3 regions of the Enterobacter sp. LM3 genome follow, and region 3 is predicted to be linked to each of the others. Evidence: predicted binding sites of a transcription regulator. Region 3 holds the regulator's gene; each other region holds the start of a gene.
The links. Region 3 encodes Fur, which represses iron uptake genes when iron is present. Its sites were predicted from a motif close to ATAATAATGAGAACNACTATCAA; they were not measured.
Positions count from the first base shown of each region.

Region 1: the regulator Fur is predicted to act here: its motif matches at 3,131-3,153, upstream of zupT (zinc transporter ZupT).
Region 2: the regulator Fur is predicted to act here: its motif matches at 1,445-1,467, upstream of fes (enterochelin esterase).

Region 1 is NZ_JBJURN010000003.1:369,410-374,334, reverse strand. It holds gene hldE (bifunctional D-glycero-beta-D-manno-heptose-7-phosphate kinase/D-glycero-beta-D-manno-heptose 1-phosphate adenylyltransferase HldE) at 1-889, shown strand, start outside; gene ubiK (ubiquinone biosynthesis accessory factor UbiK) at 985-1,281, opposite strand; FMN riboswitch at 1,402-1,552, shown strand; gene ribB (3,4-dihydroxy-2-butanone-4-phosphate synthase) at 1,660-2,313, shown strand; gene zupT (zinc transporter ZupT) at 2,345-3,118, opposite strand; gene ygiD (4,5-DOPA dioxygenase extradiol) at 3,315-4,103, shown strand; gene ACJ9N4_RS05875 (glutathionylspermidine synthase family protein) at 4,196-4,925, opposite strand, start outside.
Region 2 is NZ_JBJURN010000011.1:66,422-71,346, forward strand. It holds gene ACJ9N4_RS13415 (TonB-dependent siderophore receptor) at 1-1,271, opposite strand, end outside; gene fes (enterochelin esterase) at 1,524-2,726, shown strand; gene ACJ9N4_RS13425 (MbtH family protein) at 2,737-2,949, shown strand; gene entF (enterobactin non-ribosomal peptide synthetase EntF) at 2,946-4,925, shown strand, end outside.
Region 3 is NZ_JBJURN010000001.1:422,278-427,202, reverse strand. It holds gene chiP (chitoporin ChiP) at 1-686, shown strand, start outside; gene chiQ (ChiQ/YbfN family lipoprotein) at 733-1,062, shown strand; gene fur (ferric iron uptake transcriptional regulator) at 1,171-1,617, opposite strand; gene fldA (flavodoxin FldA) at 1,910-2,440, opposite strand; gene ybfE (LexA regulated protein) at 2,596-2,883, opposite strand; gene ybfF (esterase) at 3,012-3,785, opposite strand; gene seqA (replication initiation negative regulator SeqA) at 3,969-4,517, shown strand; gene pgm (phosphoglucomutase (alpha-D-glucose-1,6-bisphosphate-dependent)) at 4,542-4,925, shown strand, end outside.

The DNA.
Region 1 (4,925 bases), on a different contig from region 3:
GGACTTTGAGCGCTATCGTGGTGCAACGCTGCTGACGCCAAACCTCTCTGAGTTTGAAGCGGTGGCGGGTAAGTGTAAAACCGAGCAAGAGCTGGTTGAACGCGGCATGAAAATCATCGCTGATTTCGAACTTTCTGCACTGCTGGTGACCCGTTCCGAGCAGGGGATGACGCTGTTGCAGCCGGGCAAAGCCCCACTGCATATGCCAACCCAGGCGCAGGAAGTCTACGACGTGACCGGTGCCGGTGATACGGTGATTGGCGTGCTGGCGGCAACGCTGGCGGCAGGCAACTCTCTTGAAGAAGCGTGTTACTTCGCCAACGCCGCTGCAGGTGTGGTGGTCGGTAAACTTGGTACTTCAACCGTTTCGCCTATCGAGCTGGAAAACGCGGTGCGCGGTCGTGCGGATACCGGGTTTGGCGTGATGAGCGAAGACGAGCTGAAAGCGGCCGTTGCTGCTGCGCGCAAGCGTGGTGAGAAAGTGGTGATGACCAACGGTGTGTTCGACATTTTGCACGCGGGCCACGTCTCTTATCTGGCGAATGCGCGCAAGCTGGGCGATCGCCTGATTGTGGCGGTGAACAGCGATGCGTCAACGAAACGCCTGAAAGGCGAAACGCGCCCGGTGAACCCGCTGGAGCAGCGTATGATTGTGCTCGGTGCGCTGGAAGCCGTGGACTGGGTCGTGTCGTTTGAAGAAGATACTCCACAGCGTTTGATAGCCGGTATCTTGCCAGACCTGCTGGTGAAAGGTGGCGATTACAAACCAGAGCAAATTGCCGGTAGCGAAGAGGTCTGGGCTAACGGCGGTGAAGTGATGGTGCTCAACTTTGAGGACGGGTGTTCTACCACCAACATCATTAAGAAGATCCAGAAAGACAGTCAGTAATCTGTGCGGGCTGATGCCCTCACCCCAACCCTCTCCCAGTGGGAGAGGGAGCAAACACTAAAAACGGCAACCTCGGTTACCGTTTTGCATTTACCTTACTCCTGGTCATCCACCGGCGGGATCGCTGGTGCCGGTTTCACGTCTTCCGGTGCATTGCGGTTTTCCAGCTCGGTCAGACGCTGTTCCAGCAGCGCCAGTTTTTCGCGGGTGCGCAGCAGAACCTGCGTTTGCACATCAAATTCTTCACGGCTGACTAAATCAAGGCGAACCAGCTGTGCCTGCAGCGTCTGGCGGATTTTCTTCTCAACGTCATCACCAAATTCACGAATGCCTTTCGGCATGGATTCATGAACCTGACGCGCAATTTGCTCAATTTTTTTTGGGTCAATCATTGTGGCTTCCCTTGATCAAAAGGTGTTAGTGCCCATTGTAGCGCGTCATGGCGTGGGTTAAACAAAATTGTTTGATGCTTATGCATTGCCCAGGGTAATCAATAGCGTTATAGTTATCTCGCTTATTCTCAGGGCGGGGCGAAATTCCCCACCGGCGGTAAATCAGCGTCTTGCTGAAAGCCCGCGAGCGCTTTGGGTGAAAACTCAAAGGTCAGCAGATCCGGTGTAATTCCGGGGCCGACGGTTAGAGTCCGGATGGGAGAGAGTAACGATCCAGTCGGGCATGGGCCCGCTCACGTTATTTTTTTGCCGCTTATACGGCGCTCCTAAGACTGCCCTGATTCTGGTAACCATAAATTTAATGAGGTTTTTTTTACCATGAATCAGACGCTACTTTCCTCTTTTGGCACGTCAACTCAACGTATTGAACATGCACTGGATGCACTGCGCGAAGGCCGCGGTGTAATGGTGCTTGACGATGAAAACCGTGAAAACGAAGGCGACATGATTTTCGCCGCCGAAAACATGACCGTTGAGCAGATGGCGCTGACCATTCGTCATGGCAGCGGCATCGTATGCCTGTGTATTAACGAAGACCGTCGCAAGCAGCTCGACCTGCCAATGATGGTTGAAAACAACACCAGCGCCTTTGGTACAGGTTTTACCGTGACCATCGAAGCTGCGCATGGCGTGACGACCGGTGTGTCTGCGGCTGACCGTCTGACCACCGTGCGTGCAGCGATTGCCGATGGTGCGAAACCATCCGACCTGCACCGCCCTGGCCATGTCTTCCCGCTGCGCGCGCAAGCGGGTGGTGTACTGACTCGCGGCGGCCACACCGAAGCGACCATCGACCTGGTCACGCTGGCAGGCTTCAAACCAGCAGGTGTGCTGTGTGAGCTGACCAACGATGACGGTACGATGGCACGTGCGCCAGAGTGCATCACTTTTGCCCGCCTGCACAATATGCCGGTGGTGACAATTGAAGATCTGGTGGAGTACCGCCAGGCGCACGAGCGCAAAGCCAGCTGACAGTAAAACGCCGGGATATCCCGGCGTTCTTTTATCCGATGCCCGCTGCCTGTAGCAATACCAGACTCAACCCCATCACCGACATCCCGCACAGAACGCCGTAGCTCGGGTTGTTATTCGGATCGATCTCTTTTGCCAGCGGCATTAACTCATCCACGGACAGTGCGACCATGATACCTGCCACCGCGGCCATAATAGCGGCCATCACGACAGGCGAAACCAGACTACCGAGGATCAGCCAGGCCAGGACACCACCAAGAATTTCGGCCAGTCCTGAGATCCCCGCCCAGAATACGGCAGTGCGTTTCGACCCTGTGGCTGCATATACCGGTCCGGCAACGGCCAGTCCTTCAGGAATATTGTGTAAGGCTACTGCCAGCGCGATACCAAAACCCAGCTCAAGGTTATTACTGGCGGTCACGTAGGTGGCAACGCCCTCCGGGAAATTATGCAGGCTGATGCCAAGCGTCAGCAGAATAGCGGTTCGCTTAATACTGCCCGGTAACGGCGTGATGTTTTTCTGCATCAAATCCTGTGGGTGTGCGTGGGGCAGCATTCGGTCGAGAGCAAAGTAGCCCAGCAGTCCAAACACAAACATGCCGTAACCCAGAACAGGCGACATCCCTTCTGTGCCCAATGCGGCAGGCAGCATTTCCATCAAAGAGATAAGCAGCATGATCCCGGCGGCAAAGCCGAGCGAGAAAGCCAGCACACGGTTAGACGGCTTCTGGCCGAGTACACCGAGGAATGCACCAAGGAAGGTCGCGGCACCTGCAAATAGGGTCAGGATCAAGGGGACTGACATGCATTTTTCCTTATGATAATAATTCTCATTTATATTAATGATTCATTGCGGCCAAAGCGAGTGAGGTTGTTATGCTTTACACATTCCTTACATTCAAATTTCCTGATGATGATCATCACGGTTATCTGCGTTCATCCTCGCCAGATTACGCGTAATGTAGCACCATTAAATTGACACCTTCTGTAAGGATATCGCCATGACTTCTTCACGTATGCCTGCACTGTTTTTAGGCCACGGCAGCCCAATGAACGTTCTGGAAGATAACGTTTATACCCGCGCCTGGCGTCATCTGGGTGAGACGTTGCCGCGCCCGAAAGCGATTGTGGTGGTTTCTGCACACTGGTTCACGCGTGGTACTGGCGTCACCGCGATGGAAGCCCCGAAAACCATTCATGATTTCGGTGGTTTCCCGCAGGCACTGTACGACACGCATTACCCTGCTCCTGGCTCTCCGGAGCTGGCGCAACAGCTGGTGGATCTGCTGGCACCTGTTCCGGTCACACTGGATAAAGAAGCGTGGGGTTTTGACCACGGCTCGTGGGGTGTGCTGATTAAAATGTACCCGGATGCTGATATCCCGATGGTGCAGCTGAGCATCGACAGCACCAAACCGGCAGCCTGGCACATGGAGATGGGGCGTAAACTGGCCAGCCTTCGTGATGAAGGTATTATGCTGGTCGCAAGCGGTAACGTGGTGCATAACCTGCGCACGGCACGCTGGCACGGCGAAAACACACCGTACCCGTGGGCGACATCCTTTAACGACTATGTAAAAGCCAATCTGACCTGGCAAGGCCCGGTTGAACAGCACCCGCTGGTGAACTACATGGAAAGTGAAGGGGGGTCGCTCTCCAACCCAACGCCGGATCACTTCCTGCCTCTGCTGTATGTCTTAGGCGCGTGGGACGGCCAGGAACCGATTACCCTTCCGGTTGATGGCATTGAAATGGGCAGTTTGAGTATGCTGTCGGTGCAGATAGGGTAATCAAAGCAAAACGGCAACCAGAGGTTACCGTTTGTCGTGCTTGCTCCCTCTTCCTGTGGAAGAGGGGCGGGGTGAGAGCATCGGGCTGCACTCTACTCTACGAAAATATGTGGATAGAATCGTGACAGATCCTGGGTGATCAGCGCTCTGTCTTCACGAATACCAATCCCGGCGGGTTGATCGTTGATAAGCCAGCTACCAATCAGCGTGTAGCTGTCGCCAAACTTCGGCAGTTGATAAAATTCCTGGACGATCATCCCTTCTTCGCCGTAAGGCCCTTCGGCCGCTTCCAGCGTTTTGCCGTTTTCGATAATCGACACGTTCGCCCCTTCACGGGAGAAAATCGGCTTAATAACGTATTTCTCCATTTGCGGATGGTCGTCTTCCGCAAAGTATGCAGGCAGCAGATTCGGGTGGTTCGGGAACATCTCCCACAGCATCGGCAGCAGAGCTTTGTTGGAGATAATGCTCTTCCAGGCAGGTTCCAGCCAGCGCACGCCCGCATCTTCCAGCTTGGTGGAGAACATTTCGCGCAGCATGTATTCCCACGGGTAGAGTTTGAACAGGTTGCTGATCACCTGATCCTGCAGATCGGTGAACTGGCCTTTCTCACCCAGACCGATATCTTCGATATAAAGGAACTCGGTCGCCACTTCCGCTTCGGCTGCGCAGTCCTGCAAATACTGAACCGTTCCACGGTCTTCTTCCGTGTCGCGGCAGCAGGCAAGATGCAGCAGGTTAAAACCGTGCTGTTCACGCAGCTCAGCGAAACGCTCAATCAGCTTTTCCTGCAGGCTGTTGAACTGGTCGCTGCCTTCCGGC
Region 2 (4,925 bases), on a different contig from region 3:
GTGTACGGGCTGCGATCGTTGCTCATGCCCGGGATGGTCCCGCCCTGCAGGGTTTGCGTGAAGGAGGTGGCGTCTTTCATACGCTGCTGGTTCCACTCAGTACCCAGCGTCAGGTTCTGGTTGACCAGGAAATCAATCGGCAGGTTGATTTCGCTGTGCAGCATCACGTCAGCCAGGTCGGTATCGGTGAATTTATCGCTGTTGAACAACCCTTCCAGGCCGCCCGCCAGGCCTTCGCCAAGACGCGAGTTGCGGGTGTGCTCGTACTGTGCCCAGTTGCTGGTGGTGATGCCGTTATCCCAGCCACCGTTCCAGGTCACTGCAAAATTCTGGCGATAGATTCGGTTAGTCTCTTTGCCGTAGTTTTTCTTCACCAGCGCGTTGTCGTTGTTGGTGTTCTGGGTGTCACCCGCGTAGAGGTTGTTCTGGCGGCTGTAGCCCGCTTCAAACTCCAGGGACTGCATTGGCGCAAAGTCCCAGCGCACCACGCCGTTGATGTCTTTGTTTTCCACCCCTTCACGACCGGCTGGCAGCGTGTTGGCATAGATACCGGTGCGGTCGGACTGGTGGCCCTGGTTGATGTCCCAGGCATCGGCCTGCGTTTTGTCCAGGTTACCGTACATGCGGAAGCTGAAATCGCCGCCCAGCGGGCCGCTCAGACTGAAGTTGGTACGTTTGGTGGAACCTTCGTCCTTGTGCTCTGGCGCATTCAGGTAGGTGTTCCAGGAACCGTGCCACTGGTCGTCGAATTTTTTGGTGATGATGTTTACCACCCCCCCAGCCGCACCGTTGCCGTAGCGTGCCGCGGCCGGGCCACGGATCACTTCGATGCGTTCGACCATCTCCGGCGGTACCCAGCCAGTATCACCGCGGGTATCGCGTTCACCGCGCCAGCCCAGACGAATGGAGTTACGGCTGGTGACGGGTTTGCCATCAATCAGGATCAGGGTGTTTTCCGGGCCCATACCGCGGATATCAATCTGACGGTTGTTGCCGCGCTGGCCGCTGGTGGAGTTACCGGTCAGGTTAACGCCCGGCATGGTGCGGATGATTTCGGCCACGTCGCGGGCGGGGGGATTTTTACGGATTTCATCGGCCGTGATGGTCGACACACCCGGTGCCTGCAGGTTTTGCTCTGCGGCGGTGATCACCATCGTATCTTCGTGCTGCGCGGTGGTGGTGGCGGTTTTGTCGTCCGCCAGCGCGGGCAGCGCGACGCCGTAAATCCCTAAGTTGACCAGCAAGGCCAGAGAGTGAATCTTCTTATTCATTGTACGTCCTGCTTTTCGCGCCGCTTCCTCCTGGCTCCATTCCCGAAGGGGAGAGGAGGCGGCATGTTGTCACCCGCATTTTGTGTAAGCCGCCCTGTCCCCGGGCGCACACAACGCTGGCATGGTTATTTTATGAACGCGCTTCCCACAGCGCGGGCACTACGCTATTGCAAATGCAAATAGTTATCAATAATATTATCAATATATTTTGTCTTGTAACAAAAAAGACTCTCTAAACATGAGGTTATAAGGGTGACGGCGTTAACAACGGGAAGTGAAGCCTGGTGGCAGTCGAAAAACGGCCCCGAATGGGTGCGAGAGCAGGAGAGTTATCGCGTGACGTTCTGGTGGCGCGACCCGGCCGGCACGCAAAAATCATCGGCGGTGAAGCGCGTCTGGCTCTATATCACTGGCGTGACCGATCACCATCAAAATGCCTGTCCGCAATCCCTTGAACGCATTCCCGATACTGACGTCTGGCAGTGGCAGGGTGAGTTCAGCCCGCGGTGGCGCGGCAGCTACTGTTTTATCCCTTCCGGGAATGAACATGATTTTGCCGATGCGGTCTTTCACGGTGAGCAGCCCGACCGCATGGCGCTACGCGAAGGCTGGGGCAGGCTGCTGTCACACGCGGTTTCCGACCCGCTGAATCCCCAAAGCTGGCGCGGCGGGCGCGGCCATGCGGTGTCGGCGCTGGAAATGCCTGAGGCACCGGTACAGCCTGGCTGGAACCGTCCTGATGCGCCGTACAGCCCGCCGGCTTGTATTGAATGGAACAGCGATCGGCTGGGTAATCGTCGCCGCGTCTGGATTTTTACCACCGGCGATGCAAACCCGGATCGCCCACTGGCGGTGCTGCTCGACGGGCAGTTCTGGGCCGAAAGTATGCCCGTGTGGCCCGCGCTGACGGCGCTCACTGACGAAGGCAAACTGCCGCCTGCGGTTTATGTCTTAATCGACGCGATCGATATTGCGCACCGCAGCCGCGAGCTGACCTGTAACCCCGATTTCTGGCTGGCGGTGCAGGAAGAGCTTCTCCCACTTGTGAAAACGACCACGCCATTCAGCGACCGATCTGACCGGACGGTGGCTGCGGGCCAAAGCTTTGGCGGACTCTCTGCGCTCTATGCTGGCCTCAACTGGCCGCAGCGCTTTGGCTGTGTGCTCAGCCAGTCTGGTTCGTACTGGTGGCCGCAGCGTGGCGCGCCGCAGGAGGGGGTGTTGATTGAACAACTTAAAGCGGGTGAAAAAACTGCACACGGGCTGCGCATTGTCCTTGAGGCCGGGCGCAATGAGCCGCTTATCTTCCGCGCAAATCAGGCGATTTACGCCGAACTACAACACACTCAGCAACCGGTTATCTGGCGTCAGGTTGACGGCGGACACGATGCACTTTGCTGGCGCGGTGGGCTGACGCAGGGGCTGATGACGCTCTGGCAGCCGCTTACTCAATAACGGAGTCTGTATGGAATTCAGTAATCCTTTCGATGATCCGCAAGGACAGTTTGCCATTTTGTGTAACGACCAGGCGCAGTACAGCCTGTGGCCGCAGCAGTGCGCGTTACCTGCGGGCTGGCGTGTGGTCTGTGAACCGCAATCCCAGGACGCGTGCCAGCAGTGGCTGACAGAACACTGGCAAGCGCTTGAACCGTCTCATTTTGCGGGGGAGAACGCATGAGCCAACATCTTCCTCTTGTTGCCGCCCAGCCGGGGATCTGGATGGCGGAGCAACTTTCCACGTTGCCAAACGCCTGGAGTGTAGCGCACTACACTGAGCTGAAAGGCGACATAGATGCACCGTTGCTGGCAAAAGCCATTGCGGCGGGCCTGATGCAGGCTGATACGCTGCGCATGCGCTTCATGGAAGATAACGGTGAAGTGTGGCAGTGGGTCGATGAATCTATGACGCTGCCGGAGCCGTCTGTTGTGAAGGCGGGCTCCCACACCGCCGCCGTGGCGCTGATGGAAGCCGATCTCCGGCAAAACCTGCGCGTGGACAGCGGTCAGCCGCTGGCGTTTCACCAGTTGATTCAGGTGGGTGAACGCCACTGGTACTGGTATCAGCGTTATCACCACTTAGTGGTCGATGGCTTCAGTTTCCCGGCCATTACCCGTCAGATAGCCGCCATCTACACCGCATGGGAAAATGGCGAAACCCTGCCATCTTCTCCGTTTACCCCGTTTGCTGAGGTGGTGGAAGAGTACCAGCGCTACCGCAACAGCGAGGCGTATCCGCGTGACGGTGCCTTCTGGGCAGAGCAGCGTAAGCAGCTGCCTGCTCCGGTATCGCTCTCATCCGCACCGCTGCCGGGGCGTGCGGCAACGACTGATATTCTGCGCCTGAAAATTGCCGCCGACAGTCGCGCCTTTAGCCAGCTTACCCAGGCCGCCGGGCAAGTGCAGCGCACCGATCTGGCTCTCGCGCTGGTGGCGCTGTGGCTGGGTCGTCTGACCGGACGGCTGGACTACGCCGCCGGGTTTATCTTTATGCGTCGCATGGGGTCAGCCGCGCTGACGGCTACCGGTCCGGTGCTTAACGTACTGCCGCTGGCGGTCAACATCTCCCCGCAGGAAAGTCTGCCGGAGCTGGCGCTGCGCCTGGCAAACCAGCTCAAAAAAATGCGCCGTCATCAGCGCTACGATGCCGAACAGATCGTCCGCGACAGCGGGCGCGCGGCCGGAGATGAAGCGCTGTTTGGCCCGGTGCTGAACGTTAAAGTGTTCGATTATCAGCTGGATATTGACGGCGTGGAGGCCACCACCCATACGCTGGCGACCGGCCCGGTAAACGATCTTGAACTGGCGCTGTTCCCGGACGAACAGGGCGGCCTGAGCATTGAGATCCTCGCCAGTCGGCAGCGTTACGATACCACCACGCTGACCCGTCACGCGGCGCGTCTGAATGCGATGCTGGCACAGTTTGCCGCCAACCCGGATCTGCGTTGTGGCGAGGTTGAAACGGTATCCGGAGATGAATACCAGCAGCTTGCGCGTATCAACGATACGGGCAAAGCATTGCCTGTCACCACGCTGGCCGGGCTGGTGGCGGAACAGGCGCATAAAACGCCGGATGCCCCGGCGCTGGCCGATGCGCACATTGAGCTGAACTATCGCCAGATGCGCGAGCAGGTGGTGGCGCTGGCAACCTTGCTGCGTGAACGCGGCGTGAAGCCGGGTGACAGCGTGGCGGTAGCACTGCCGCGCTCGGTATTTCTGACGCTGGCCCTGCACGGTATCGTGGAGGCGGGGGCCGCGTGGCTGCCGCTGGACACCGGCTACCCGGACGATCGTCTGCGCATGATGCTGGAAGATGCAAAACCGTCGCTGCTCATCACTACTGATGAACAACGCTCGCGCTTTCACGATCAGCCCGTAGAGATATTGAGTTACAACACACTCTTGCCTGCGACGGACGGTAAGCCGCTGAACCTGGCAAAACCAGAGCAGACGGCCTATATCATCTTCACGTCTGGCTCGACCGGTCGCCCGAAAGGGGTGATGGTAGGACATACCGCCATCGTTAACCGCCTGAAGTGGATGCAGGATCACTACCCGCTGGATACGCACGACGTGGTGGCGCAGAAAACGCCGTGCAGTTTTGACGTGTCGGTGTGGGAGTTCTGGTGGCCGTTTATCGCCGGGGCGAAACTGGTG
Region 3 (4,925 bases):
CCTTTGGCCAGGCGCAAGGTTATGTCGATCAATACTTTGCCAAAGCCAGCTATAAGTTTGATATCGCGGGTAGCCCGCTGAGTACCAGCTACCAGTTCTACGGTACGCGCGATAAAGTCAGTAATGGTGGCGTCAATGACATTTATGATGGCACCGCGTGGCTGCAGGCGCTGACCTTCGGCTACAAAGTGGGTCAGGTTGATTTGCGTCTGGAAGGGACATGGGTGAAGGCGGAAGGGCAGCAGGGCTACTTCCTGCAGCGTATGACCCCAACCTACGCCTCCTCCAACGGTCGTCTGGATATCTGGTGGGATAACCGTTCAGACTTCAACGCCGACGGTGAAAAAGCGGTGTTCTTCGGCGCGATGTATGATCTGAAAAACTGGAACCTGCCGGGTTGGGCTGTGGGGGCATCTTACGCTTACGCCTGGGATGCGAAACCTGCCGATATGGCAACACCTGACGCATACTACGATCCAAACTACCGTCTGAAAGAGTCCTCTTACAGCCTGGATGCCATGTACACCCTGCAGGATGGCCGTGCAAAAGGAACAATGTTCAAGCTGCACTTCACCCAGTATGACAACCACTCTGATATCCCAAGCTACGCGGGCGGTTACGGCAACATCTTCCAGGATGAGCGTGACGTGAAGTTCATGGTTATTGCCCCATTCACAATCTTCTGATGAACACCCCGGTGGGCTAAGCCCGCCGGGATGGAGACTGCACATGATGAAAAAAATCGTAATCGTCGCGTTGCTGGCATCGGGGTTGGTGGCTTGTGCACAGCCTCAGGCACCGAAAGAGGACTCGCGTCTGAAAGAGGCATACAGCGCCTGTATTAATACGGCGGAAGGTTCGCCGGAGAAAATTGAAGCCTGTCAGAGCGTGCTGAATGTACTGAAGAAAGAGAAAGCACATGAGCAATTCGCGACGCAGGAGAATGTCCGCGTGATGGATTACCAGGCCTGTATTCAGGCGCGTAAGACCGGTAACGATCAGGAAGTGGCGAAGCGTTGCGATCAGATCTGGAAAGAAATTCGCAGTAATAACAGTAAATAATCAGCTGTCTTGACGCCCGGTAGCACTGCGCTTACCGGGCTTTTTTTATGCCAGATTACAGGCAAAAAAAAGCCAACCTTTCGGCTGGCTCAGAGTATGAAAGCAGACTTATTTTGCGTCGTGCGCGTGCTCGTCTTCGCGGCAATCACCTTCCGCACAGTGGCCGTACAGGTACAGGCTGTGGTTGGTCAGGCGGATGCCATGACGGGCGGCAATTTCACGCTGGCGCGCTTCGATGGAATCATCGCTAAATTCAATGACCTTACCGCAATCAAGGCAGATCAGGTGATCGTGGTGCTGCTGTTGGGTCAGTTCGAAAACAGATTTACCGCCTTCGAAATTATGACGGGTCACAATACCCGCGTCATCAAACTGGTTCAGTACACGATAAACAGTGGCCAGCCCAATCTCTTCGCCCATGTCGATAAGACGCTTGTAAAGGTCTTCCGCGCTGACATGGTGGTTGTCTGGCCCCTGAAGCACTTCAAGGATTTTTAATCGAGGAAGCGTTACTTTCAGGCCAGCCTTCTTTAATGCGGTATTGTTGTCAGTCATGCGGAATCTGTCCTGTTGCTAAACGATTCACTTCTATAAAGGAAGTGACAGAAAATGCACTTGGGATAATGCGTCTCATTATAGAACTGCCATGCCTAAATGAAAACTGCAAGTCTCAAGCAAAGTATGCTTATAAAAACGTGGTATCACCAACAAACTTGTTCGATGGCTTCCACTTTTTGTCAGGGGAATATTGTACAGATTTGAACGAAAAAGTTAAAAGTTTGTAGCAATTAATTTAATCGGTTTTACCCGATTGGCGGGCGCAACCGGAGTTGCGCCACGTCAGAACTCAGGCGTTAAGAATGTCGTCCAGGTTCAGTTCTTCGCGGATCTGCTTAACCCATTTATCAACACGCTCAGCAGTCAGTTCCGGCTGACGATCTTCGTCGATAGCCAGGCCGACGAAGTGATCGTCGTCCGCCAGACCTTTAGAGGCTTCGAAGTGGTAGCCCGCTGTTGGCCAGTGACCCACGATTACCGCGCCGTGCGGCTCGATGATGTCGCGGATGGTGCCCAGCGCGTCGCAGAAATATTCTGCGTAATCTTCCTGATCGCCGCAGCCGAACAGTGCAACCAGCTTGCCGTTGAAGTCGACTTCTTCCAGTGTCGGGAAGAAATCATCCCAGTCACACTGCGCTTCACCATAGTACCAGGTCGGGATACCCAGCAGCAGAATGTCATAACCTTCGAGATCTTCTTTGCTGCTCTTGGCGATGTCATGCACATCGGCAACGTCTTTACCGAGCTGTTTTTGAATGTTTTTTGCGATATTTTCGGTATTGCCGGTATCACTGCCGAAGAAAATGCCGATGATTGCCATGAGTAAAATAACCTCTTGAAACTTAATGGTATGGTGGCGCAATTTGTCCACGGATAAGGGCAATAATAGCAGAACAGGCAACCCTGCGGAAACTGCTATCGCGCAGGACTGCACTCTGTGCTACATGAAAACGGTGAGAAAGGAGATTTTCAGACTTATACCTTGCCGCGCAACGTCTCAAGCTGTGTGATTAACATCTCTTCAATCAACTCACTGCGGCTGATGTTACGCGCGTCAGCCAGTTCATTCAGCGCATCGACAGCATCGGCGTTGAGCTTCAGTTCGACACGCTTAAGCCCACGATTTTTATCGCGTTTTAGCTGGTTGCGTTTATTAATACGCAGCTGTTCATCGCGCGAAAGCGGATTCGTTTTCGGTCGTCCCGGTCGACGCTCATTCGCGAACAGATCTAGTGTCGTACGGTCCGTTTGTTCTTTGGCCATGATTCTGAGACTTCGGGGGAAACAAGCCGCCCTGCTAATGCCCGGGCGATAAGCGCGCCATCATACATCACCGAAAACGGCACGCCAACGACTGGAAGCCTGCAGCCTTCCAGTCGCTGTCTTTTTAATCAATTTGCCGTATCAGAGAGATAGCGGCGGATTGCGCGTAATACGGCGTCCGGTTTTTCCGCATGAACCCAGTGTCCGGCTCCGGCAATCACATGGGCGCGTGCCTGCGGGAATTGTGCCAGCAAAGTGTCGCGGTATGCATCGGTCACGTAAGGTGAGTTACCACCACGAATAAAGAGAGTAGGGCGTTGCCAGGCCGGAACGGTTTCCCAGCCAACGATATTGTCATACTGGTCCCAGAGCGCTGGCACGTTAAAACGCCACTGGCCGTCAACAAACGACTTCAACAGGAACTGCACAACGCCTTCTTCATCAAGATGTTCACGCATCACGGTCGCCGCCTGCTGACGCGTAGAGACCCCCGCTTCTGTCACCGCATTGATGGCGGCAAATATCTCATCATGACGACGCACGTCGTAATCCACGGGCGCGATATCAATGGCGATCAGACCGTTAATTCGTTCCGGTGCAAGCGCCGTCAGGGCCATCACCGCTTTGCCACCCATTGAATGCCCGATAAACGTCGCATTCTGGAGATTATTCGCATCAAGCGTATCCCGCAGATCCTGCGCCATTGCCGCGTAGGTCATTTCCGCTGAACGCCCGGACAGGCCGTGATTGCGCATATCGACCTGCAAAATATCGTGGTCGGTAACCAGCTCGCGCGCCAGCACGCCCAGGTTATCCAGGCTGCCAAAAAGCCCGTGAACCAGTACGATGGGAGAATTATTGTTCGGCGATTGTGCAGATTGCGCTCGGGTATTCAATTTCATGGCAAAGTTCTTTTTTTACGTATGTCAGGTTAGGGTATCATGTTGAACATTCTGCCGCCCGGCTGCAAGGTTCCAGTTTAATCTGACTTTTGCCGCCAACCTGGTTTGACGCTATCCGCTGTTGGGATTTGACCTTATAATCCCAACGACTTGTATTCAGATAAGATATCGCACTGGATTAAGATGAAAACAATCGAAGTTGATGACGAACTCTATCAGTATATTGCCAGCCAGACGCGGCATATTGGGGAGAGCGCGTCCGACATTTTACGGCGCATGCTTAAAATTTCCGCCGCCTCACAGCCTGCTACCCCAGTCACTAAAGATGTCGTGTCTCAGCCGAGCGTTGTTGCACAAGCAAAACCTGCCGTGACACCGGCAAAAGATAAAGTGCGTGCGATGCGCGAGCTGCTGCTTTCTGATGAATATGCGGAACAGAAAAAAGCGGTTAACCGCTTTATGCTGGTGCTGTCTACACTCTATTCACTGGATAATAAAGCGTTTGCCGAAGCGACCGAGTCGCTGCACGGGCGTACGCGCGTCTATTTCGCAGGTGACGAGCAGACGCTTCTGCAAAATGGTAATCAAACCAAACCCAAACATGTCTCTGGCACACCATATTGGGTCATCACGAATACCAACACGGGCCGCAAGTGCAGCATGGTCGAACACATCATGCAGTCCATGCAGTTCCCGACAGAATTGATTGAAAAGGTTTGCGGTACAATTTAACCCCTGCATTAAAAGGACCAGGCCATGGCAAATCACAGCCGTGCAGGCCAACCTGCACAACAAAGCGATTTGATTAATGTCGCTCAACTGACCGCGCAGTATTACGTGCTGAAGCCGGTCGTGGGCAACGCAGAACACGCAGTGAAGTTTGGTACATCAGGCCACCGCGGCAGCGCGGCACGCCACAGCTTTAACGAACCGCACATTCTGGCCATTGCCCAGGCCATCGCGGAAGAGCGCGCTAAAAATGGCGTCACGGGTCCGTGCTATGTGGGGAAAGATACTCACGCCCTGTCTGAGCCTGCATTTATTTCCGTGCTGGAAGTGCTGGCCGCGAACGGGGTAGACGTGATCGTGCAGGAGAACAACGGCTTTACGCCTACGCCTGCGGTCTCTCACGCTATCCTT